Regions from separate parts of the Streptomyces sp. NPDC048254 genome, predicted to be linked through region 3. Evidence: riboswitches for the same ligand, from Rfam matches in the RefSeq annotation. Region 3 holds a riboswitch; each other region holds the start of a gene.

Region 1 (7,194 bases), on a different contig from region 3:
GCGTCCGCTCGTCGGCGATGACCTCCAGCTTGACCAGCGAGGTGCCCAGCGCCTCCCGGGCCAGCCGGGCCGTCAGCACGGCCTCCCCGGCGGTGAAGCACCCCGCGGTGTTCGGCAGCACCCGGATCCCCAGCCGTTCGAGGACCGACAGCACGGACCCCCGTACCCCCGGATCCACCCGCCGCATCGCGACCGTCGTCAGCTCGGTCCCGGACGCGACCAGCGCCCGCTCCAGCACCTCCAGGCTGGGCGCACCCCCGGTCCCCATGATCAGCCGGGACGAGAAGGCCGTACCCCCGAGCACGAACGGATCGTCGGCCATGGCTCAGCCTCCCTGTACGGCGGTCAGGACTTCCACGCGGTCACCCTCGGCGAGCGCCGTACCCGGCCACTCCCCGCGCGGTACGACGGTCTCGTTGACCGCCGCGGCCACCCCGGACGGCGCGGCCGTGAGGGACCTCACGAGCGTGTCGAGAGCGGTGCCCGGGGTGATCTCCCGGCGCTCCCCGTTGACGGAGATGTTCATGCGGTCTGCTCCAGGAGTGCGCCGGGGACGGGGCCGAAACGCTTCGGCGTGAACGGACGGGCCTCTTCCGGCAGCTCACCGCCGGTCAGCAGCTCCGCCATCACGTCTCCCGTGACCGGCGTGAGCAGCACCCCGTTGCGGTGGTGACCGGTGGCCAGCAGCAGTCCGTCGAGGCGGGTCGGCCCGAGCAGCGGCGCGTTGTCGGGGGAGCCGGGGCGCAGCCCGGCCCGGGTCTCGGTCAGCGGCAGCTCGGTGATGCCGGGCACCAGCTCGTGCGCGTCGCGCAGCAGCTCGTACACGCCGCCCGCGGTGACCGTCGTGTCCCAGCCCAGCTCCTCGCTGGTCGCCCCGACGACCAGCTCGCCGTTCTCCCGGGGCACCAGGTAGAGATGGCCGCCGCGCACCACGGCCCGTACCGTCCGGCTGAGGAACGGCGCGTACCGCGCGGGCACGGTCAGCCGCAGCACCTGCCCCTTCACGGGCCGCACCGGCGGCAGTACCTCGTCCGGCACCCCCGCCAGCCGCCCGCTCAGGCTCCCCGCGGCGAGCACGACCCGGTCCGCGCCCAGCGGGTCGCCCGCGCGCGTGACGACACCGGCGGCCCGCTCCCGTACCACCTCCAGACGCTCGGCCCAGTCGCGGTGGAAGACCACCCCGGCCCGCTCGCACGCGGCCACCAGGGCGGCCGCCAGCCGGCGCGGGTCGATCTGGTGGTCGCCGTCGACCCGCAGCCCGCCGCGTACGCCCGGCGCGAGCATCGGCTCCAGGCGCCGGCAGTCTCGCCCGGACAGCCACTCGGAGTCCAGCCCCGACTGCCGCTGGAGGGCGTGCAGCTCGCGCAGATGCGCGCGGTCGTCGGCGTCCAGCGCGACCGCGAGCGTGCCGCAGCGCCGGTAGCCGAGGTCGTGGCCGGTCAGCTCGGTGAGCTCGGCGGCGAAGTCGGGATAGCGGCGGGCGGAGGCCAGGTTGAGCCCCAGCAGGGTCTGCTCGCCGTAGTGCAGTTCGGTGACCGCGGCCAGCATTCCCGCCGCGACCTGCGCGGCTCCGCCGCCTGGCTCCGGGTCGACCACGGCGGTGGCGAGCCCGCGCTGCGCGGACCGCCAGGCCGTGACCAGGCCGATGATGCCGCCCCCGATGACGAGGACGTCGGACGTATGTGCGGACATGGGCGTCCAGCCCCTCCCTTCGCCGGCATGACCCGGATCAGGTTCGTACGGTCGGAGGCCGCCAGCCTCCCTCTCAGCCCAGTGCGCCCGGGCTCCCGCGTGTGCTTACCGGCCACCCTAGACCGCGGGGCTCCGCCCTCGTAAGACGGCCTGCGCCGGCGGTGTGGAGCAGGTCACTCAGCACGCCCCCTGACTGACTCTTTGTCAGTTGTCTATCGTTCTTGTCTATGGTGATCACGTGAGCGAGCAGACGCAGCGACAGAGCACGTCACAGACGCGGCGCGTGGTGGTCGTGGGCGCGGGCATGGCCGGGGTGCAGACCGCCGTGGCCCTGCGTGAGCAGGGGTTCACCGGGACCGTCACCCTGATCGGCGCCGAGCCGCACCAGCCGTACGACCGGCCGCCGCTCTCCAAGGCGGTGCTGCTCGGCAAGGCGGAGGGCTCCGCCTTCGAGGTCGACTTCGAGGCGCTCGGCATCGAGCTGGCGCTCGGCCGCGAGGCCCTCGGCGTGCGCCCCGCCGACCGTGAGCTGGACACCGAGGCCGGACCGGTGCCGTACGACGTCCTGGTCCTCGCCACCGGCGCCGAGCCGATCGCGCTGCCCGGCACCGAGGGCGTGCCCGGCGTCCACCTGCTGCGCACCCTGGACGACGCCGAGCGGCTGCGGCCCGTACTCGCCCGGCAGCACGACATCGTGGTGGTCGGCGCGGGCTGGATCGGCGCCGAGTTCACCACCGCGGCCCGGGAGGCCGGCTGCGCGGTGACCGTCGTGGAGGCCGCCGACCGCCCGCTCGCGGGAGCGCTCCCGGCCGAGGTGGCCGCGCCGATGACCGCCTGGTACGCCGACAGCGGCGCCGAACTGCGCACGCACGCGCGCGTGGCGCGTGTCGAACCCGGCGCGGTGGTGCTCGACGACGGCTCGCGGCTGCCCGCGGGCGCGGTCGTGGTCGGCATCGGCGCCCGCCCCGCCACCGCCTGGCTGGCCGGCTCCGGCATCGACCTGGGCGCGCACGGGGAGGTGCTCGCCGACGACCGGCTGCGCACCGGCGTCCCGGACGTCTACGCGGTCGGCGACTGCGCGTCCTTCCCGTCCGGCCGCTACGGCGAGCGCCTCCTGGTCCACCACTGGGACAACGCCCTCCAGGGCCCGCGCACGGTCGCCGCCAACATCCTCGGCGAGTCCGACGCGGTCTACGACCCCGTGCCGTACTTCTGGTCGGAGCAGTTCGGCCGCTTCGTGCAGTACGCCGGCCACCACGCCGTCGCCGACCGCATGGTCTGGCGCGGTGAGCCGACGGGCCCGGCCTGGAGCGTCTGCTGGCTTCGCGAGGACCGCCTGGTCGCTCTGCTGGCGGTAGGCCGCCCACGAGACCTGGCCCAGGGCCGCCGCCTGATCGAGGCAGACGCCCGAATGGACGCCGAGGCCCTGTCCGACCCCGCCCGCCCCTTGAAGAACGCGACCGCAGCGCCCCTTTAGTGGCACGGGGCGGTGACATGTGCGGGTCCCCCGCATGGGCGAGACCAGCCACGAGGAACCCGCACCCGACCACCCACCCGTCCCGGCGCTTCCCTCTCGCGGCCCACCCGGCGGAACGCCTACCCTTGCTTCCGTGACCGAGATTGACGCAAAGATCGATGTTCTCGTCCCCGCCTGGCTCACCGTCCCCGACATCGCAGAGATGCTGGACGTCGAGGTGACGCGCGTGCGGCAGCTGGTCAAGGAGGGCCAGCTCATCGCCGTCCGCCGTGGTGAGAACCGCGCGCTGCACATCCCCGCCGCCTTCATCGACGGGGACAAGGTCGTCAAGGGCCTGTCCGGAACCTTGACGCTCCTGCGGGACGACGGCTTCACGGACGAAGAGATGCTGGAGTGGCTCTTCACGCCCGACGCCAGCCTGCCCGGCACCCCCGCGCAGGCCCTGAGCGAGAATCGCGGTACGGAGGTGAAGCGCCGCGCCCAGGCGCTCGCCGTCTGAGGCAGCCAGTACCGACACAACGGGGGACACACCGATGACCGACACCGCCCGCGCCCAGCTGGCCGACGCCCGGCTGTACCTCTGCACGGACGCCCGCAAGGAGCGGGGCGACCTCGCCGGGTTCCTGGACGCGGTCCTGGCGGGCGGTGTCGACATCGTGCAGCTGCGCGACAAGGGCATGGAGGCCGGCGAGGAGCTGGAGCACCTCGCCGTGTTCGCCGACGCCTGCGCCCGGCACGGCAAGCTGCTCGCGGTCAACGACCGCGCGGACGTGGCCCACGCGGCCGGTGCCGACGTGCTCCACCTCGGCCAGGACGACCTGCCGGTCCCGGCCGCCCGCGCGATCCTCGGCCCGGACGTCCTGATCGGCCGCTCCACGCACGCCGACTCCGAGGCCGCCGCGGCCGCCGTCCAGGACGGAGTGGACTACTTCTGCACCGGCCCCTGCTGGCCCACCCCCACCAAGCCCGGCCGCCCCGCTCCCGGCCTCGGCCTGGTGCGGTACACCGCCGCCCTGGGCACGGACCGCCCCTGGTTCGCCATCGGCGGCATCGACCTGGGCAACCTCGACCAGGTGCTGGACGCGGGCGCCCGCCGGGTGGTCGTGGTCCGCGCGCTCACCGAGGCCGACGACCCGGGCGCCGCGGCGGCCGAGTTCGCGAAGCGGCTGCGGTCGGCGTAGCCCCTCGGCCCCTCGGCCCCTCGGCCGCTCAGGCCGGCGCGGCTCGGTGACGGGACCGTCCGGAAACTTGTCCAGTATCCGGACGCAGGGCCGACAATCCGGGCAAATCCCCCGAGTGCGGTTGGGTGTCCGTCCGCCCCTGGCTAACCTGCGAGTATGGCCCTCGGAACCGCATCCACCAGGACTGACCGCGCACGCACCGTGCGTGACATGCTCGCCTCCGGCAAGACCACGTACTCGTTCGAGTTCTCGGCGCCGAAAACCCCCAAGGGCGAGCGGAACCTGTGGAGCGCACTCCGGCGGGTCGAGGCGGTCGCCCCCGACTTCGTCTCCGTGACCTACGGCGCCGGCGGCTCCACCCGCGCGGGCACCGTCAAGGAGACCCAGCAGATCGTCGCCGACACCACGCTCACCCCGGTCGCCCACCTCACCGCGGTCGACCACTCCCTGGCCGAACTGCGCAACATCATCGGCCAGTACGCGGACGCCGGGATCCGCAACATGCTCGCGGTGCGCGGCGACCCGCCCGGCGACCCGATGGGGGAGTGGGTGGCGCACCCGCGGGGCCTGACCTACGCGGCCGAACTCGTCCGGCTCATCAAGGAGTCCGGTGACTTCTGCGTGGGCGTGGCCGCCTTCCCGGAGATGCACCCGCGCTCCAGCGACTGGGACACCGACGTCCGGCACTTCGTCGACAAGTGCCGCGCGGGTGCCGACTACGCCATCACGCAGATGTTCTTCCAGCCCGAGTCGTACCTTCGCCTTCGCGACCGGGTCGGCGCGGCCGGCTGCGAGACTCCGGTGATTCCGGAAATCCTGCCCGTCACCAGTGTGAAGATGCTGGAACGGTTGCCCAAACTCAGCAACGCGACCTTCCCGGACGCCCTGAAAGAGCGGATCCTCACAGCCAAAGACGATCCGGCGGCGGTACGCTCCATCGGTATCGAGTTCGCCACGGAGTTCTGCGCACGGCTGCTGGCCGAGGGCGTCCCCGGACTGCACTTCATCACGCTCAACAGCTCCACGGCGACGCTGGAAATCCACGAGAACCTGGGCCTGCACCATCCCCCGCGGGCCTAGACCGGCCGCACCGGAGTACGACACACTGCGTAGCGGTCACTGGGAGAGGGGCGTACATGGGCTGGACGGTCCTCTACGTAGCGTTCGGCATCGTCGCGCTGTGGTTGCTGGGCGAGGTACTGCTGCAGTACAAGGCGCGGCTGCGCTGGCGGCTGCTCGCCTTCGTCGGCTTCCTCGGAGTCGTGTTCGGTGTCCTGATCCCGTCGGTGATCGTCATCGGAGTGGGCGCGATCGCGTTCGCGGTCGGCCAGACCTACGTCACGCTGTCGTTCCGCCGTGGCTTCGAGGCCGGCTGGGCCGTCAAGCGCCCCGGCGCGGACGGTGAGGGCGGCCTGACCAAGCGCCGCCGCGGCGAGCCGGACGAGGACCCGGGTCTGGAGGCCACCGACCCGGACGCGGCCGACGCCGCCTACGCCGACCAGCAGGCGGCCTACGCCACGGGCAGTACCCCGCGCTACGGCCGCGACGACGAGTACGAACGCGACGACGTCTTCTCCCCGGCCCGCGCCGCCGAGCCGACCGCCGCCGAGGCCACGGCGGTGTACGAGCCGCAGCCGATGCCCGACGACACCGGCTCCTACGGCATATACAACGAGTCCGGCTACGCCACCACCGGCGACCCCGCCTACGCGACCGCCGGCCAGGACCAGGCGTACGCCACCCAGGGCACCGACCAGAACTACGCCTACGACTACTCCGGCTACGGCCAGCAGCAGTACGGCTACGACGCCAACGGCCAGCAGCAGTACGCCAACTACTCCGACCCGTACATCGGCAACCAGACCTACGGCGGCGCCGGGTACGACCAGTCCTACGGCACCCAGCAGTACGACCAGCAGGGCTACGCCCAGGACCAGTACGGCAACGCCGGTTACGGCGAGACCCCGGCGGGCGGTGTCTGGGTCCCGCAGCAGCGTGCCGACGAGACCTACGGCGGCGAACTCCCGCAGGAGCAGCCGTACTACCAGGGCGACGGGCAGGGCCAGCAGCAGGGCCAGCAGCAGGGCCAGCACGGCGCCGGGTACGACGAGCAGTACCGTTTCTGAAGCAGCTGTTCCGTGACGCGCGGGCCGCGTCTCACTGCGAGCCGCGGAACTCCGGTCCCTCCACGATCAGCCCGGCCACCAGCGCACCCGACATGCCGGCGTGCGGCAGCCCGCCGCCGGGGTGCGACCAGCCGCCGACCCGGTACAGGCCCGGCAGCCGGGTGGTGTTGGCCGGGTGCAGGAAACGGCCCTGGCCGGCGGCGAGGGCGGGAGCCGAGATCTCCCCGAACCCCCCGGTCTCCGTGACCTGTTCCGGCAGCCGCGTCTCGTGCCAGATCAGGCGCTCCCGCAGCCCCGGGACGGCGGCCTCGGCGGCTTCCAGGAGGAAGTCCGTACACACCCGGGCCATGTCGGCCCGCTCCCAGCCGGCATCGGCCGACAGCACCGCCGACAGCACCACGGACTCGTGGTCGTCGTCCGGTCTGAGTGCCGGGTCGTCGGGGCGCAGCACCGTCACGGTGGGGCGCACCGGACGGTCGCCGCCGGGCGAGGCCAGCAGGTCCAGCTCGGTCTCGCCGTCCGGGGCGTGCACGATCGTGCGGTGCGCGGCACCGGCCTCGGGCCCGCCACGCAGCGCGAGCAGCACGGTGAAGCGGCCCGGGCGCGCCGCCTTCGTGTCGGCCCGCACATCGTCCTCGGCGTCCAGGTGGCACCCCGTCAGTCGCGTGAGGGCGTCGAGCCGCACCGGATCCACTCCGGCCACCACATGGTCCGCGTC
Region 2 (7,194 bases), on a different contig from region 3:
GGTGGCCCACAAGTTCCATCACATCAGCGAGGACCTGAGGGTTCTGGTCGTCTTCTCTCCGCCCGAGGCCTGACCTCTCGCCTCAGGGTTCCCTAGGGGAGAGGTCAGGGGAGGACAAGGGATCAGAGGCCCCCGAACGCCCCCCTCGCGGCTCTAGCATCGAGTGCAGGACATCGCATCGTGCGGTACGCACGAGACCGACCGTACGTGCCGAAGCGCACGGGAAAGCAGAGGGCAGGGCAATGCGAGAGATCTTCACGGGTCTGCCGTGGTGGGTGAAGTGGATCGCGGTGCCGGTCATCGCGCTGGTGGTGTTCGGCGGTCTGATCGGCTCCATCGTCGGCTTCCTGGCCTACCTGCTCTTCAAGTTGCTGATCTTCGTGGCGCTGGTCGGCGGACTGATCTACGTCGTGCGGAAGTTCATGTCGAACTCCTCGTCGAAGAGCGACTGGTGAGGACCGTGGGAATCGGTGACCGGTAACAGGAATCACCGGTTCCCTCGGGGGAGGGAAGTTTCCCGTACGGGCCGACCGGGAGCGGTGGCGGACGGTTAGAGTCGCTGACCCCCTCGCGCTCCGGGAGTGACCCTTGGCCACGCTTGACGCCACCTCCGCACCCACGGAACTTCCACCGCCCCCCACCCAACGCCGTTCCGGCACACCCCCCGTGCAGCGGCCGGCCACTTCGGACCCCGCACAGCCGCATTCGGCCACCCTGATCGGCTCCGTGCAGCGTGCGATGCGCCTGCTGGAGTGCGTCGCCGGACACGAACACGGCGCCCCCGCCAAACAACTGGCCCGCGAGACCGGCCTCGCGCTGCCCACCGCCTACCACCTGCTGCGCACCCTCGTCCACGAGGGCTATCTGCAGCGCGACAAGGGCCTGTTCTTCCTCGGTGAAGCGGCGGAGCGGCTGAGCAGCAGCGGAGCGCAGCAGAAACGTCGCAGCGCGGTAGCCGACACCCTCGCCCACTGGCGGGATTCGATCGGTGCGCCGGTCTACTACGCGATGTACCGGGACGGTGAGATCGAGGTCGTGTGCGTCTCCGACTCCCCGGGCACCCCGGCGGTCGAGGAGTGGGCCGACTTCCGCGAGACCGGGCACGCGCATGCCATCGGCCAGAGTCTGCTCTTCCAGCTGGACGAGAACACCCGCCGTGATCATCTCGACCGCTATCCCCTGCAGGCCCTCACCCCGTACACGGTCCGTGACGACCATGCGCTGCTGCGGCGGCTGGAGCGGACGCGGCGGATGGCGCCGTTGGTGGAGCGCCAGGAGTATGCGCTGGGCACGGTGTGCGCGGCGATCCCCATCACCGTCGGCACCACGGCGGCCACGGTGGCCATCTCGCTCCCTCTCCACCAGGCAGACCGGCTGCTGCCCGCCGCACGGCAGTTGCAGGCGGAGGTGGGACGGCACCTGGGATCGCTGGCAATCGCTATCAGTATCTGAAAACTCACTCCTTGTGATCTGCTGTGTACGTTCAGCAAGATTTGACCACCATCAAAGGGATAAATCCCGGCCAGTCGGTGTCATATGACGGGGTAGGCGATGCGCGAGTCCGTACAAGCAGAAGTCATGATGAGCTTTCTCGTCTCGGAGGAGCTCTCCTTCCGCATCCCCGTGGAGTTGCGCTACGAGACCTGTGATCCGTATGCCGTACGGCTCACCTTCCATCTGCCCGGGGATGCGCCGGTGACCTGGGCCTTCGGCCGTGAGTTGCTGATCGACGGGGTGGGCCGGCCGTGCGGGGAGGGCGATGTGCATATTGCGCCCGCTGATTCCGAGGTGCTGGGAGAGGTCCTGATCAGGCTTCAGGTCGGCGGCGACCAGGCGGTGTTCCGGTCTTCGGCACCACCGCTGGTGGCCTTTCTCGACCGTACCGACAAGCTGGTGCCGCTGGGCCAGGAAGGTGCGCTCGCCGACTTCGACGCCCATCTGGACGAGGCCCTGGACCGCATCCTGGCCGAGGAGCAGAGCGCGGGCTGAAGATATGGCACGGGGCGCGAGCCGCTCCGCCGAGCCGCGTGAGGACGCGCAGGAACGCTTCTGCGTGTCCCTGGGCGGGCGCCCTGCGTAGCCCTGCCGTGTCCCTGAGGGGGAGATGCCCTGTGCGCCCCCGGGCGGGTGCCGGAGCGCTTCTCCTCATGCGGACCGTCCTCTTGCGCCGCCCACTGCTTCTTCGCCGCACGTTCACCGCTTCCGGCGACGCCCTCGTCCGCCACGCGCCGGGGCCTCCACGGACGCGACCGCTTCCTTGCTCTGCCGGTCGGCCGAGACCACCAGCGCCGCGAGCAGCGTGGTGACCGGCACCGAGGCGACCAGGCCGATCGAGCCGACCAGGGTGCGCACGATCTCCTCGGCCACCAGTTCGCTGTTGGCGACCGTCGCCACGCTGCTCTGCGCGATCGAGAAGAGCAGCAGCAGCGGCAGCGCGGCGCCCGCGTAGGCCAGGACGAGAGTGTTGACGACGGAGGCGATGTGGTCGCGGCCGATGCGGATGCCGGCCCGGTACAGCCCGCGCCAGCCCATCGTCGGGTTGGCCTCGTGCAGCTCCCAGACGGCCGATGTCTGGGTCACCGTCACATCGTCCAGGACACCCAGCGAACCGATGATGACACCGGCCAGCAGCAGACCACTCATGTCGATCGACGGGTACAGGCCGTGAATCAGGCCGGTGTTGTCGTCGGTGTTGCCGGTGAGCGCGGCCCAGTCGATGAACTCCGAGCCGAGCAGGCCGATCAGGCACAGCGAGACCAGCGTGCCGAGCACCGCCACCGAGGTCCGGGCCGACAGCCCGTGGCAGATGTACAGGGCGATCAGCATGATGGCGCTCGACCCGACCACCGCCATCAGCAGCGGATTCGAGCCCTGCAGGATCCCCGGCAGGATGAACATGGTCAGCACCAGGAAGCTGACGGCCAGCGCGACCAGCGCCATCACACCGCGCAGCCGACCCACCACCACGACGGCGAGCGCGAAGATCCCGGCCAGCAGCGCCATCGGGAACTTCCGGTTCACGTCGGTGACCGAGTACTGCAGGTCCTTGGGCGCCGAGGGCTCGTACGCGACCACGACCTTCTCGCCCTCGTCCAGCTGACGCGACTGGTCGGGCTGCACGATCTCGGTGAACGTACGGCCCTTGTCCTTGCCGGTGTCGACCCGGACCGTGGCCTTCTTGCAGGTGCCGTCCTCCTCCTGCTTCGCGGAGCTGCCCTCCGCGGTGGAGGTGTCGCCTGTCGAGCTGTCCCCCGAAGCGTTGACCGACTTGCAGCTGACCGAGACGACCTTGGTGACCGTGGCCGCCTGCGTCTGCCGGTCGAAGCCGACGCCAGTGCGCTCGTGCGACGGGGCGCCGCCGGGCCACAGCACCACGAGCCCGACGACGACCGCGGCGGTGAAGGGGATGAGGATCGCCGCGATGACCTTGCGCAGATGCTTGGAGACCGGCGCGGCGGGGCCGTGGCTGTGGCTGTGCGAGTGACCGTGCCCGCCGCCTGCCCCCGAGCCGCCCTGGCCGGGTCCCTGGCCCGGTCCCTGGCCCGGTCCCTGGCCCGGTCCCTGGCCGGGCGGGTGGCCGAGGATGTGGCCGTCGTCGTGACTGTGAGCGCGCCCCTGGTCGTGCTGGTGGCCCTGCCCGTGGTCGTGTCCGTCACCGGCACCGTGGCCCCCGTGGCCGGTTCCGCCGCCCTGTGCGGCGCCGTTGCCGCGCCTTGGGTCGGGGGGCGGATAGGGGTGCTGCTGTGTCGTGGTCACCGCCCGATCATCGCAAGAACGACAGGGGCCCTCTGTTCACCGCGCCCGAATTGACGCTAGCGTGGAGGCACCTTTGCACACGCGGGAGCTCGGAGCACCGGGCTGAGAGGGCGCTGACCTCCGTATTCGCGATGTTTCACGTGGAACGAGTGATGTTTCACATGAAACGCCGCCCGACGGAAGCCGCTGCGTCGACCGCCGAACCTGTTACCGGGTAATGCCGGCGTAGGGAGTAGGTCTCATGACCAACAAGGACGCACGCACGCCTGCCTTCAGTCAGGACGAACAGCCCATTGCGGGTGAAACACCCCAAGAGGCAGGAGAGTCGATCGGCTGGCACAAGGGGTATGTCGAGGGTTCGCGCCCCGACCTTCGGGTGCCGGTCCGTCAGGTGCATCTCACCAACGGGCAGTCGGTCACGCTCTACGACACCTCCGGCCCGTACACCGATCCGCTCGTCGAGACCGACGTCCGCAGGGGCCTGCCGCCGCTGCGGGAGAACTGGATCATCGCCCGCGGTGACACCGCCGAGTACGCGGGCCGCCCCGTTCGTCCCGAGGACGACGGGATCAAGCACACCTCTCCGCGTGGCGGACTGCGCAACCTGGACGCGGTCTTCCCGGGCCGCCCGCGCCAGCCGCGCCGCAGCCGTGACGGCGAGGCGGTCACGCAGCTGGCGTATGCGCGCCGGGGTGAGGTCACCCCGGAGATGGAGTACGTCGCCATCCGGGAGAACGTCTCCCCCGAGGTCGTCCGTGAGGAGATCGCGGCGGGACGGGCCGTGCTGCCGGCCAACGTCAACCACCCGGAGATCGAGCCGATGATCATCGGCAAGCGGTTCCTGGTGAAGGTCAACGCCAACATCGGCAACTCCGCCGTGACTTCCTCCATCGAGGAGGAGGTGGAGAAGATGACCTGGGCAACCCGCTGGGGCGCCGACACGGTCATGGACCTCTCCACCGGACGCAACATCCACACCACCCGCGAGTGGGTGCTGCGCAACTCCCCCGTCCCCATCGGCACGGTCCCGCTCTACCAGGCCCTGGAGAAGGTCGACGGCAGGGCCGAGGAGCTGACCTGGGAGATCTACAAGGACACGGTCGTCGAACAGGCCGAGCAGGGCGTGGACTACATGACCGTCCACGCGGGCGTGCGGCTGCCGTATGTGCCGCTCACCGCCAACCGCAAGACCGGCATCGTCTCGCGCGGCGGCTCGATCATGGCGGCCTGGTGCCTCGCGCACCACAAGGAATCGTTTCTGTACGAGAACTTCGAGGAACTCTGCGAGATTCTCGCCACCTACGACGTCACGTACTCGCTGGGCGACGGCCTGCGCCCCGGCTCCATCGCGGACGCCAACGACGAGGCCCAGTTCGCGGAGTTGCGCACGCTCGGGGAACTCAACCGGATCGCCAGGCGTTTCCATGTACAGACGATGATCGAGGGCCCGGGCCATGTCCCGATGCACAAGATCAAGGAGAACATCGACCTTCAGCAGGAGATCTGCGATGAAGCTCCGTTCTATACGCTCGGCCCGCTGACCACGGACGTCGCACCGGCGTACGACCACATCACCTCCGGCATCGGTGCCGCCATGATCGCCTGGTGGGGCACGGCGATGCTGTGCTACGTAACCCCCAAGGAGCACCTCGGCCTGCCCAACCGCGACGACGTCAAGACCGGCGTGATCACCTACAAGATCGCCGCCCACGCGGCCGACCTCGCCAAGGGTCACCCGGGCGCGCAGGAGTGGGACGACGCGCTGTCCGACGCCCGCTTCGAGTTCCGGTGGGAGGACCAGTTCAACCTCGCCCTGGACCCCGACACGGCTCGGGAGTTCCACGACGAGACGCTTCCGGCGGAGCCGGCGAAGACGGCCCATTTCTGCTCCATGTGCGGGCCGAAGTTCTGCTCGATGAAGATCAGCCACAGCATCACGGAGCGGTTCGGTGCTGGGGCGGCTGAGGGGGCGTCTCCCGAGGAGGTCGCGGAGGGGATGCTCCAGAAGTCGAAGGAGTTCGCGGCCAGCGGGAACCGGGTGTACCTGCCGCTGGCGGACTGAGCTCCTAGCCGAGGTGCCGGTCCGGGGCGTCGGACACCCCGGACCGACACCGTGGGCTCGGTCACCCTTCGGCGTCCTGCGGGTACCAGCGCAGCTCCACCGTATTGCCGTCCGGGTCCCGGACGTAGACCGATGTGGCGGTGCCGCGCGCGCCGAAGCGCTCCACGGGGCCCTCGACGACGGTGAACGCCCCCGACGCGATGACCTCGTCCCAGTCCACCGGCTCCACGGTGAGACAGATGTGGTCGACGTTGGACTCGCCCCGGCAGCGGACGACCAGGTCGATGATGGTCTCCGGAGTGACTCGGACCGACGGGAAGGGGACTTTCCCGGCTCGCCATTCCGCGAGACGGACCGGTTCCAGGCCCAGGAGTCCGGCGTAGAAGTCCATCGACCGTTCGACGTCCTCGACGTTGAGGACCAAGTGGTCGAATGCCTTGACACGCACCGGGGACACTTCGTCTCCGGAGCGCTGCCGCGGGGTCGGGGAGGCGGTGGTGGCAGTGGTGTTCATGAGGCTTCCTCAGGGTGCGGATCCGGTCTCATGGGGGACCGGACGGGGATGCCTTCCACGATCGGCCGTGGGGTAGGGGCCATCAAGGCATGATCGAAGTACGACCGTTGAGCCGGATTAAACGCCGAGGGGGGATCATGCTGGAGCGGCTGGAGGCCGAGATCTTTCTGACGCTTGCCGAGGAACTGCACTTCGGCCGGACCGCCGAGGTGTTGGGGATCACGACCGGGCGGGTGAGCCAGATGGTCAAGAAGCTGGAACGCCGTGTCGGAGGCATGCTGTTCGAACGCAACAGCCGTACCGTCCGGCTCACCCCGATCGGGCGGCAGTTGGCCGATGACCTGCGGCCCCTGGTCGCCGCCATGGAGGAGGCGCTACGCAGAGCGGCCGACGCCAGTCGTGGCGTCGCAGGGGAACTGCGGGTGGCCTTCCTCGGAGAGTGGACGGCGCCGGCACTGCTCAGAGCCGTCGGCCTGTTCACCGCACGTCATCCCGACTGCCGGGTCGACGTACGAGAGGTGCAACTGTCCAACTCCCGGGCGAGTCTGCTGGACGGCTCGATCGACATCCTTCTCGCCTCCTACCCGTTCGACGGCATGGCCCGCGGGCCGGTGTTGCTGAGGGAGGAGCGGGTGCTCGCCGTGGCGGCCGGGCATCCGCTGGCCGGTGAGCGGTCGGTGTCGGTCGAAGCACTGGCTCAGTACCCCGTGGTGCAGTACCCGGACGTGACCTCCGCGGCCTTCAAGAGGGACCGAACACCGGACCGCACACCGTCGGGCAAGCCCGTTCCGAAGGGCCCCGTCGGCGGGTCGTTCTCCGAGATGCTCACCCTGGTCGCGATGGGCAGAGGGGTCCTCCCGGT
Region 3 (7,194 bases):
CCGTCTCCGGGCCGTCCGAAGCCGTTCAGTCACGACTGGTAGCGACTACTAACGACAGTCGTCGCGAGCCGCAGCCCCAGGTCACCCAATTGGATCTGCGACACTGGTACAGCCATGCCTAAGCCCGGAGAACTTACTTTTGTCGCGCCGCGCGGAGCCAAGAAGCCGCCGCGGCATCTTGCCGATCTCACGCCTGCCGAGCGCAAGGACGCGGTGGCCGAGATCGGTGAGAAGCCGTTCCGTGCCAAGCAGCTCGCGCAGCACTACTTCGCGCGCTACGCGCACGACCCCGACCAGTGGACGGACATCCCGGCCGGCTCCCGGGACCGGCTGCGGGACGCGCTGTTCCCCGAGCTGATGACCGTCGTACGGCATCTGTCGACGGACGAGGGCACCACCCGCAAGACGCTGTGGCGGCTGTTCGACGGCACGCTCGTCGAGTCCGTGCTGATGCGCTACCCGGACCGGGTGACCATGTGCATCAGCTCGCAGGCGGGGTGCGGGATGAACTGCCCGTTCTGCGCGACCGGGCAGGCGGGCCTCGACCGGAACCTGTCCACCGCGGAGATCGTCCACCAGATCGTGGACGGGATGCGGGCGCTGCGGGACGGGGAGGTGCCCGGCGGTCCGGCGCGGCTGTCCAACATCGTGTTCATGGGCATGGGCGAGCCCCTCGCCAACTACAAGCGGGTCGTCACCGCCATCCGGGCGCTGACCGACCCGGCCCCGGACGGGCTGGGTCTCTCGCAGCGCGGGATCACCGTGTCGACGGTCGGACTCGTGCCGGCCATCCACCGGTTGGCCGACGAGGGACTCAAGTGCCGGCTCGCGATCTCCCTGCACGCCCCCGACGACGAACTGCGCGACACCCTCGTCCCCGTGAACACGCGGTGGAAGGTGCGCGAGGTGCTCGACGCCGGGTTCGAGTACGTCGAGAAGAGCGGGCGGCGGTTGTCGATCGAGTACGCCCTCATCCGCGACATCAACGACCAGGCGTGGCGGGGGGACCGGCTGGGCCGCCTCCTCAAGGGCAAGCCCGTGCACGTCAACCTCATCCCGCTGAACCCGACGCCGGGTTCGAAGTGGACCGCGTCGCGGCCCGAGGACGAGAAGGCCTTCGTCGAGGCCATCGCCGCGCACGGTGTGCCCGTCACCGTCCGGGACACCCGTGGTCAGGAGATCGACGGAGCCTGCGGTCAGCTCGCGGCCACCGAGCGGTAATCTGAGGGCCGCAGGTACATCTTCATATTCCGACAGGGGAGCGCCACAGCGCTGAGAGTGCGGCAATCGGGCCGCAGACCCTCTGAACCTCGCCCAGGTCATTCTGGGTAGGAAGTTCGGTCATCACTCAAGCTGTTGCGCCCTGCCCAGAAGATCAGATCCTCTGGGCAGGGCCGCGTCTCTTCCTGGTCAACCCCAGGAGGAAAACACCAGTGCACACAAGGACCTTCTTGGCCGCGGCCGTCGGGCTCGGCCTCGTCACGCTGTCCGCGTGTTCGTCGTCGGGTACCGGGACCGACTCCAAGACCGTCACCCTGGTCAGCCACGACTCATGGGCCGTCTCCAAGACCGTGCTCCAGGACTTCGAGAAGCAGTCCGGCTACAAGGTGAAGGTCCTCAAGGACGGCGACGCCGGCCAGGCCGTCAACAAGGCGATCCTGACCAAGGACAACCCGCAGGGCGACGTCTTCTTCGGCGTCGACAACACCCTGCTCTCCCGCGCTCTCGACAACGGTCTCTTCCAGCCGTACGAAGCCAAGGGCCTCGACCAGGTCGGCACGGACTACCAGCTCGACGTGGGCAAGCACCGGGTCACCCCCATCGACTACGGCGACATCTGCGTCAACTACGACAAGGCCTACTTCAGCAAGCACAAGCTGACCCCGCCCACCTCCTACGCCGACCTCGTCAAGCCGCAGTACAAGAACCTCCTCGTCACGGAGAACGCGGCCACCTCCTCGCCGGGGCTCGGCTTCCTGCTCGGCTCCGCCGCCGCGTACGGGGATGGGGGCACCTCCCGCTCGAGCGAAGCCGAGAGTGGGGGAGGCTGGCAGGGCTACTGGAAGAAGCTCAAGGACAACGGCGTCAAGGTCGTCGACGGCTGGGAGCAGGCCTACAACGAGGAGTTCTCCGGCTCGGCCGGCGGCAGGAAGGCGAAGGGCGACCGGCCGCTCGTCGTGTCGTACGCCTCCTCCCCGCCCGCCGAGGTCATCTACGCCGACCCGAAGCCCAGCACCGCGCCCACCGGCGTGGCGACCGGCACCTGCTTCCGGCAGATCGAGTTCGCCGGGCTGCTGAGCAACGCCAAGAACACCAAGGGCGGCAAGGCGCTCGTCGACTTCCTGGTCTCCAAGGAGTTCCAGGAGGACATGCCGTTGAACATGTTCGTGTACCCGGTGGTCAAGGGGGCCGCCGTGCCTGCCGAGTTCACGAAGTACGGTCCCGCCGCCCAGGACCCCGAGACCATGGCGCCCGACAAGATCGCCGCCAACCGTGACCAGTGGGTCAAGACGTGGACGTCACTCGTACTGAAGTAGCCGCGGCAGCCGGCAGGCGCGGGAGCGCGGCGCGGCTCGGGCTGATGCTCGTGCCCGTCGCGTTCTTCGCCGTCTTCTTCGCCTGGCCGGTCGCGGCGATCGTCACGCGCGGGCTGAAGGTCGACGGGGTGTGGCGGTTCGGGCGGATCGCCGACGTCGTCGGCGAGTCCGACATCCGGCACGTCCTGTGGTTCACCACCTGGCAGGCGCTCGCCTCCACCGCGCTCACCCTGCTGGTGGCGCTGCCGGCCGCCTACGTCTTCGCCCGTCTCGACTTCCCGGGCAAGCAGGTGCTGCGGGCCGTGGTGACGGTGCCGTTCGTGCTGCCGACAGTGGTGGTCGGTACGGCGTTCCTGGCGCTGGTCGGCCGCGGCGGACTGCTGGACGGGCTGTGGGGCGTACGGCTGGACACCACCGTCTGGGCCATCCTGCTCGCGCATGTCTTCTTCAACTACGCGGTCGTCGTACGGACCGTGGGCGGGCTGTGGGCCCAACTGGACCCACGGCAGGAGGAGGCCGCGCGGATGCTCGGCGTCTCGCCGCTGGGCGCCTGGCGGAAGGTCACCCTGCCCGCGCTGGCGCCCGCCGTGGCCGCCGCCGCGCTGATGGTCTTCCTGTTCACCTTCACCTCCTTCGGCGTGGTCCAGATCCTCGGCGGGCCGACCTTCTCCACCCTCGAAGTGGAGATCTACCGGCAGACCTCCGAGATCTTCGACCTCTCCACCGCCGCCGTCCTCACGATCGTGCAGTTCGTCGCGGTCGGTGCGATCCTCGCCGTGCACGCGTGGACGGTACGGCGGCGGGAGAGCGCGCTGCGGCTGGTGGACCCGTCGGTGACGGCACGCCGGCCGCGCGGGGCCGGGCAGTGGACGCTGCTCGGCGGGGTCCTCGCCACCGTCGCCGTACTCCTGGTGCTGCCGCTGGCCGTGCTGGTACGGCGGTCGCTCGACGGGGGGTTCGGCTACTACCGCGCGCTGGGTGACGCCGACGGGGGCACCTTCCTGGTCGCGCCGATCCAGTCGGTGGTCAATTCGCTCGAATACGCCGTCGCGGCCACCGCCATCGCCGTGGTGATCGGCGGGCTCGCCGCCGCCGCGCTGGCCCGGCGGGACGCGGGGCGGCTGGTGCGGGGCTTCGACGCGCTGCTGATGCTGCCGCTCGGGGTGTCCGCGGTGACCGTCGGCTTCGGGTTCCTGATCGCCCTCGACAAGCCGCCGCTGGACCTCAGACAGTCCTGGATCCTGGTGCCGCTCGCACAGGCGCTGGTCGGGGTGCCGTTCGTCGTGCGGACCATGCTGCCCGTGCTGCGGGCCGTGGACGGACGGCTGCGGGAGGCGGCGGCCGTGCTCGGGGCCTCGCCGTGGCGGGTGTGGCGCGAGGTCGATCTGCCGATGGTGCGGCGGGCGTTGCTGGTCGCGGCCGGGTTCGCCTTCGCGGTGTCGCTGGGGGAGTTCGGGGCGACGGTGTTCATCGCGCGGCCGGACAACCCGACGCTTCCGGTGGCCGTGGCGCGGTTGCTGTCCCGCCCCGGTGATCTCAACTACGGCCAGGCGATGGCCCTTTCCACGATTCTGATGGTGGTGTGCGCGGTGGCGCTGCTGGTGCTGGAGCGGCTGCGGACCGACCGGACGGGGGAGTTCTGATGCCGCTTCTCGAACTGGAGCAGGCCACCGTGCGGTTCGGCGGGCGGGCCGTGCTCGACGCCGTGGACCTCCAGGTCGCCGAGCACGAGGTGGTGTGTGTGCTCGGGCCCAGCGGGAGCGGCAAGTCGACGCTGCTGCGGCTGGTGGCGGGGCTGCAACCGCCGGACGCGGGGCGGGTGCTGCTCGACGGGCAGGACCGGACGCGGGTACCGGCCCATCGTCGGGGAGTCGGGCTGATGTTCCAGGACCATCAGCTGTTCCCGCAGCGGGACGTGGGCGGGAACGTGGCCTTCGGACTCCGGATGCGTGGCGCGGGCAAGGGGCAACAGGCCGAGCGGGTCGGCGAGTTGCTGGAACTGGTGGGATTGCCGGGGGCCGCCCGGCGGGCGGTGGCCGGGCTCTCCGGCGGTGAGCAGCAGCGGGTGGCGCTCGCGCGGGCGCTGGCGCCCCGGCCCCGGCTGCTGATGCTCGACGAACCGCTGGGACAGCTCGACCGCTCGCTGCGGGAGCGGCTGGTGGTCGAACTGCGGGAGCTGTTCGGCCGGTTGGGCACGACCGTGCTCGCGGTCACCCATGACCAGGGCGAGGCCTTCGCGCTGGCCGACCGGGTGGTGGTGATGCGGGACGGCCGGATCGCCCAGTCCGGCACGCCCCTCGATGTCTGGCAGCGGCCGGCCGACGAGTTCGTGGCGCGCTTCCTCGGCTTCGGCAACGTGGTCCCGGCGACCGTCGAGGGCTCGGCCGCGGTGACGCCCTGGGGGAAGCTGCCGCTGCCCGGGAACGCGCCGCAGGGGCCGCGCACCGTGCTGGTACGGCCCGCGGGGGTACGGCTCGTGGCGGCCGACGCGGGGCTGCCCTGCACGGTGACCGCCCGCACTTTCCAGGGCACCCATGTCACCGTCCACCTCCAGCCCCAGGACGGCCCGCGCCTGGAGGCGGCCTGCGCGCTGCGGGAGGCGCCGGAGGCCGGGGACGCGGTGGGCGTCGAGTTCGACGCGGCGGAGACCGTCGTACTGGACTGAGGCTCTTCAGGACACGGCCGAGGCCCGTCCCCCGGGGATACGGGAACGGGCCTCGACGGTGTACGAAAGCGGTGTACGAAGGCGGGTGCGTCAGCTTCCGCTGTTCGCCCCACGACGGCGCATGCCGAACCACACGGCGCCGCCGCCGACCACGACCAGCGCGCCCGCGATGCCGGCGATCAGACCGGTGTTCGAGTTGGCACCGGTCTCGGCGAGGTTCGACTCACCGACCGCCGGGGACGGGGCGTTGTCCGACGTACCCGCCGGGGCGGTGCTGCTGCTCTCCGAGGCCGACGGGGTCGGGGAGTCGGACTCGGCCGGGGTGGACGCGGACTCCGACGGCGACGGCGTGGCCGACTCCGACGGGGACGGGCTGGCGCTCTCCTCGCCCTTGCAGGCGGTGGACGAGGTGGTCAGGTTCGGCGTGATGTCCTTGTCGATCTGGATCTTGCCGCTGTCGACCTTGACGTGGACGCGGTACACCGCGTTCGGCTGCCAGTCCTCGGAGAAGGTGACCGGCGTGCCCTCCTTGGAGCCCTTGACGGTCTGGGCGTCGCCGACCTGCTTCGCGTCGCCGCCGTTGTTCTCGAGGAAGACGGTGATCGTGGCCGGAGTACCGGAGGCGTCGGTGTCGGTGACCGTAATGACGCCATTGGCGCCGTCGCAGGTGGCTTCGGCGGAGAAATCAGAGATGTTGCACGCGAGGGCGGAACCGGAGACGCCGAGCGTCAGCGCGGCCGACGCAGCGGCAACTCCCAGGATGCGCACGGAACGACGTGCACTGCGGCGGGATATGGACACGTTTGTCCTTACTGGGTGCATAACTGCGGGGGGTTTGCGGGGCAGTTGACGCAACGTGAGGTGAGGCATCAGCAACCCCAGGAGGCTCACAGGTCTATAAGTGTGCCGTAAGTAGTGTCAATGCATATGCGGTCCACGGGCGTTGACTTTGCCTGCTTATTAATCGCTGAGACGTTTCAGTGCCCCGGAAGCCTGCTCGATCCGGTCAACCAGGGCGATACGGGACGCCATGGACCGCTCCCGGGCAAGCGAGGTCAGGAGCTGCCAAGCCGGCAGCCTCTCGCTCCAGTGCGCCTCGTCCACGAGCACCATCGGGGTCGGCTCGCCCCGTGACTCGTAGTAGTTGGGCGTCGCGTTGTCGAAGATCTCCTGTACGGTCCCGGCGGCGCCCGGCAGGAACACCACACCTGCGTTGGAGCGGGCCAGCAGACCGTCCTCGCGGGTGGCGTTGGCGAAGTACTTGGCGATGTGCGCGGCGAAGGCGTTCGGCGGCTCGTGGCCGTAGAACCAGGTGGGGATGCCCACCGAGGGTCCGCCGTCCGGCCAGCGCTCGCGGACCTCGAAGGCGGCCCGCGCCCAGTCGGTGATCGACGGCCGGAACGAGGGCGCCTTGGCGAGGAGTTCCAGCGCCTCGTCGAGCATCCCGTCGTCGAAGGGTGCCGCGTACGCGCCCAGGTTCGCCGCCTCCATCGCGCCCGGGCCGCCGCCGGTCGCCACCGTGAGGCCGGCCCGCGCCAGCTCCCGGCCGAGCCGGGCGGCACCGGCGTAGGCCTGCGTACCGCGCGCCATCGCGTGCCCGCCCATGACGCCCACCACCCGGGCGTCGACGAGGAGTTCGTCGAGCGCGTCGGAGACCGCGTCGTCATGGATCGAGCGGAGCATCGAGGCGAATATGTCGCCGTCCGCCTTGGTCCCCTGGAACCAGGCGTACGAACGGGCGTCCGGGGTCGCCTCGTAGCCCTCGCCGAGCGCGTCGAACAGTTCGTCGGGCGTGTAGACGAAGGCGCGGTAGGGGTCGAAGGGGAGGTCCGGGACGGGCGGGAAGACGAGGGCGCCCAAGGCGCGGACCCGGGCGGCCGCCTCGGCCGACATCGGGCAGCCGAGGAAGACGGCGCCGGCGGCGTCGGTGGTGAGCAGGACGTCCGTACGGTCCGTCAGGTCGACGGCCTGGACGCGGTACTGGGCGAGCGT

Evidence for each region. A riboswitch is a leader RNA that binds a small molecule or an ion and turns the genes downstream of it on or off. The one in region 3 is predicted to bind thiamine pyrophosphate.
Region 1: another riboswitch for thiamine pyrophosphate. It lies ahead of thiO (glycine oxidase ThiO); the one in region 3 lies ahead of ACGFZQ_RS18635 (thiamine ABC transporter substrate binding subunit).
Region 2: another riboswitch for thiamine pyrophosphate. It lies ahead of thiC (phosphomethylpyrimidine synthase ThiC); the one in region 3 lies ahead of ACGFZQ_RS18635 (thiamine ABC transporter substrate binding subunit).

The regions. Positions count from the first base shown of each region.
Region 1 covers NZ_JBICZJ010000011.1:330,114-337,307, forward strand. The annotation lists gene ACGFZQ_RS30365 (thiazole synthase) at 1-322, opposite strand, end outside; gene thiS (sulfur carrier protein ThiS) at 326-526, opposite strand; gene thiO (glycine oxidase ThiO) at 523-1,692, opposite strand; TPP riboswitch at 1,690-1,801, opposite strand; gene ACGFZQ_RS30380 (FAD-dependent oxidoreductase) at 1,931-3,169, shown strand; gene ACGFZQ_RS30385 (Rv2175c family DNA-binding protein) at 3,303-3,668, shown strand; gene thiE (thiamine phosphate synthase) at 3,703-4,350, shown strand; gene metF (methylenetetrahydrofolate reductase [NAD(P)H]) at 4,507-5,430, shown strand; gene ACGFZQ_RS30400 (hypothetical protein) at 5,487-6,476, shown strand; gene ACGFZQ_RS30405 (phytoene desaturase family protein) at 6,508-7,194, opposite strand, start outside.
Region 2 covers NZ_JBICZJ010000012.1:49,521-56,714, reverse strand. The annotation lists gene ACGFZQ_RS30805 (cupin domain-containing protein) at 1-73, shown strand, start outside; gene ACGFZQ_RS30800 (DUF5326 family protein) at 243-455, shown strand; gene ACGFZQ_RS30795 (IclR family transcriptional regulator) at 667-1,452, shown strand; gene ACGFZQ_RS30790 (SsgA family sporulation/cell division regulator) at 1,552-1,989, shown strand; gene ACGFZQ_RS30785 (YibE/F family protein) at 2,194-3,756, opposite strand; TPP riboswitch at 3,828-4,005, shown strand; gene thiC (phosphomethylpyrimidine synthase ThiC) at 3,998-5,818, shown strand; gene ACGFZQ_RS30775 (VOC family protein) at 5,880-6,266, opposite strand; gene ACGFZQ_RS30770 (LysR family transcriptional regulator) at 6,470-7,194, shown strand, end outside.
Region 3 covers NZ_JBICZJ010000006.1:126,717-133,910, reverse strand. The annotation lists gene rlmN (23S rRNA (adenine(2503)-C(2))-methyltransferase RlmN) at 115-1,221, shown strand; TPP riboswitch at 1,246-1,353, shown strand; gene ACGFZQ_RS18635 (thiamine ABC transporter substrate binding subunit) at 1,434-2,537, shown strand; gene ACGFZQ_RS18630 (ABC transporter permease) at 2,582-4,180, shown strand; gene ACGFZQ_RS18625 (ABC transporter ATP-binding protein) at 4,180-5,202, shown strand; gene ACGFZQ_RS18620 (LAETG motif-containing sortase-dependent surface protein) at 5,293-6,024, opposite strand; gene ACGFZQ_RS18615 (LOG family protein) at 6,163-7,194, opposite strand, start outside.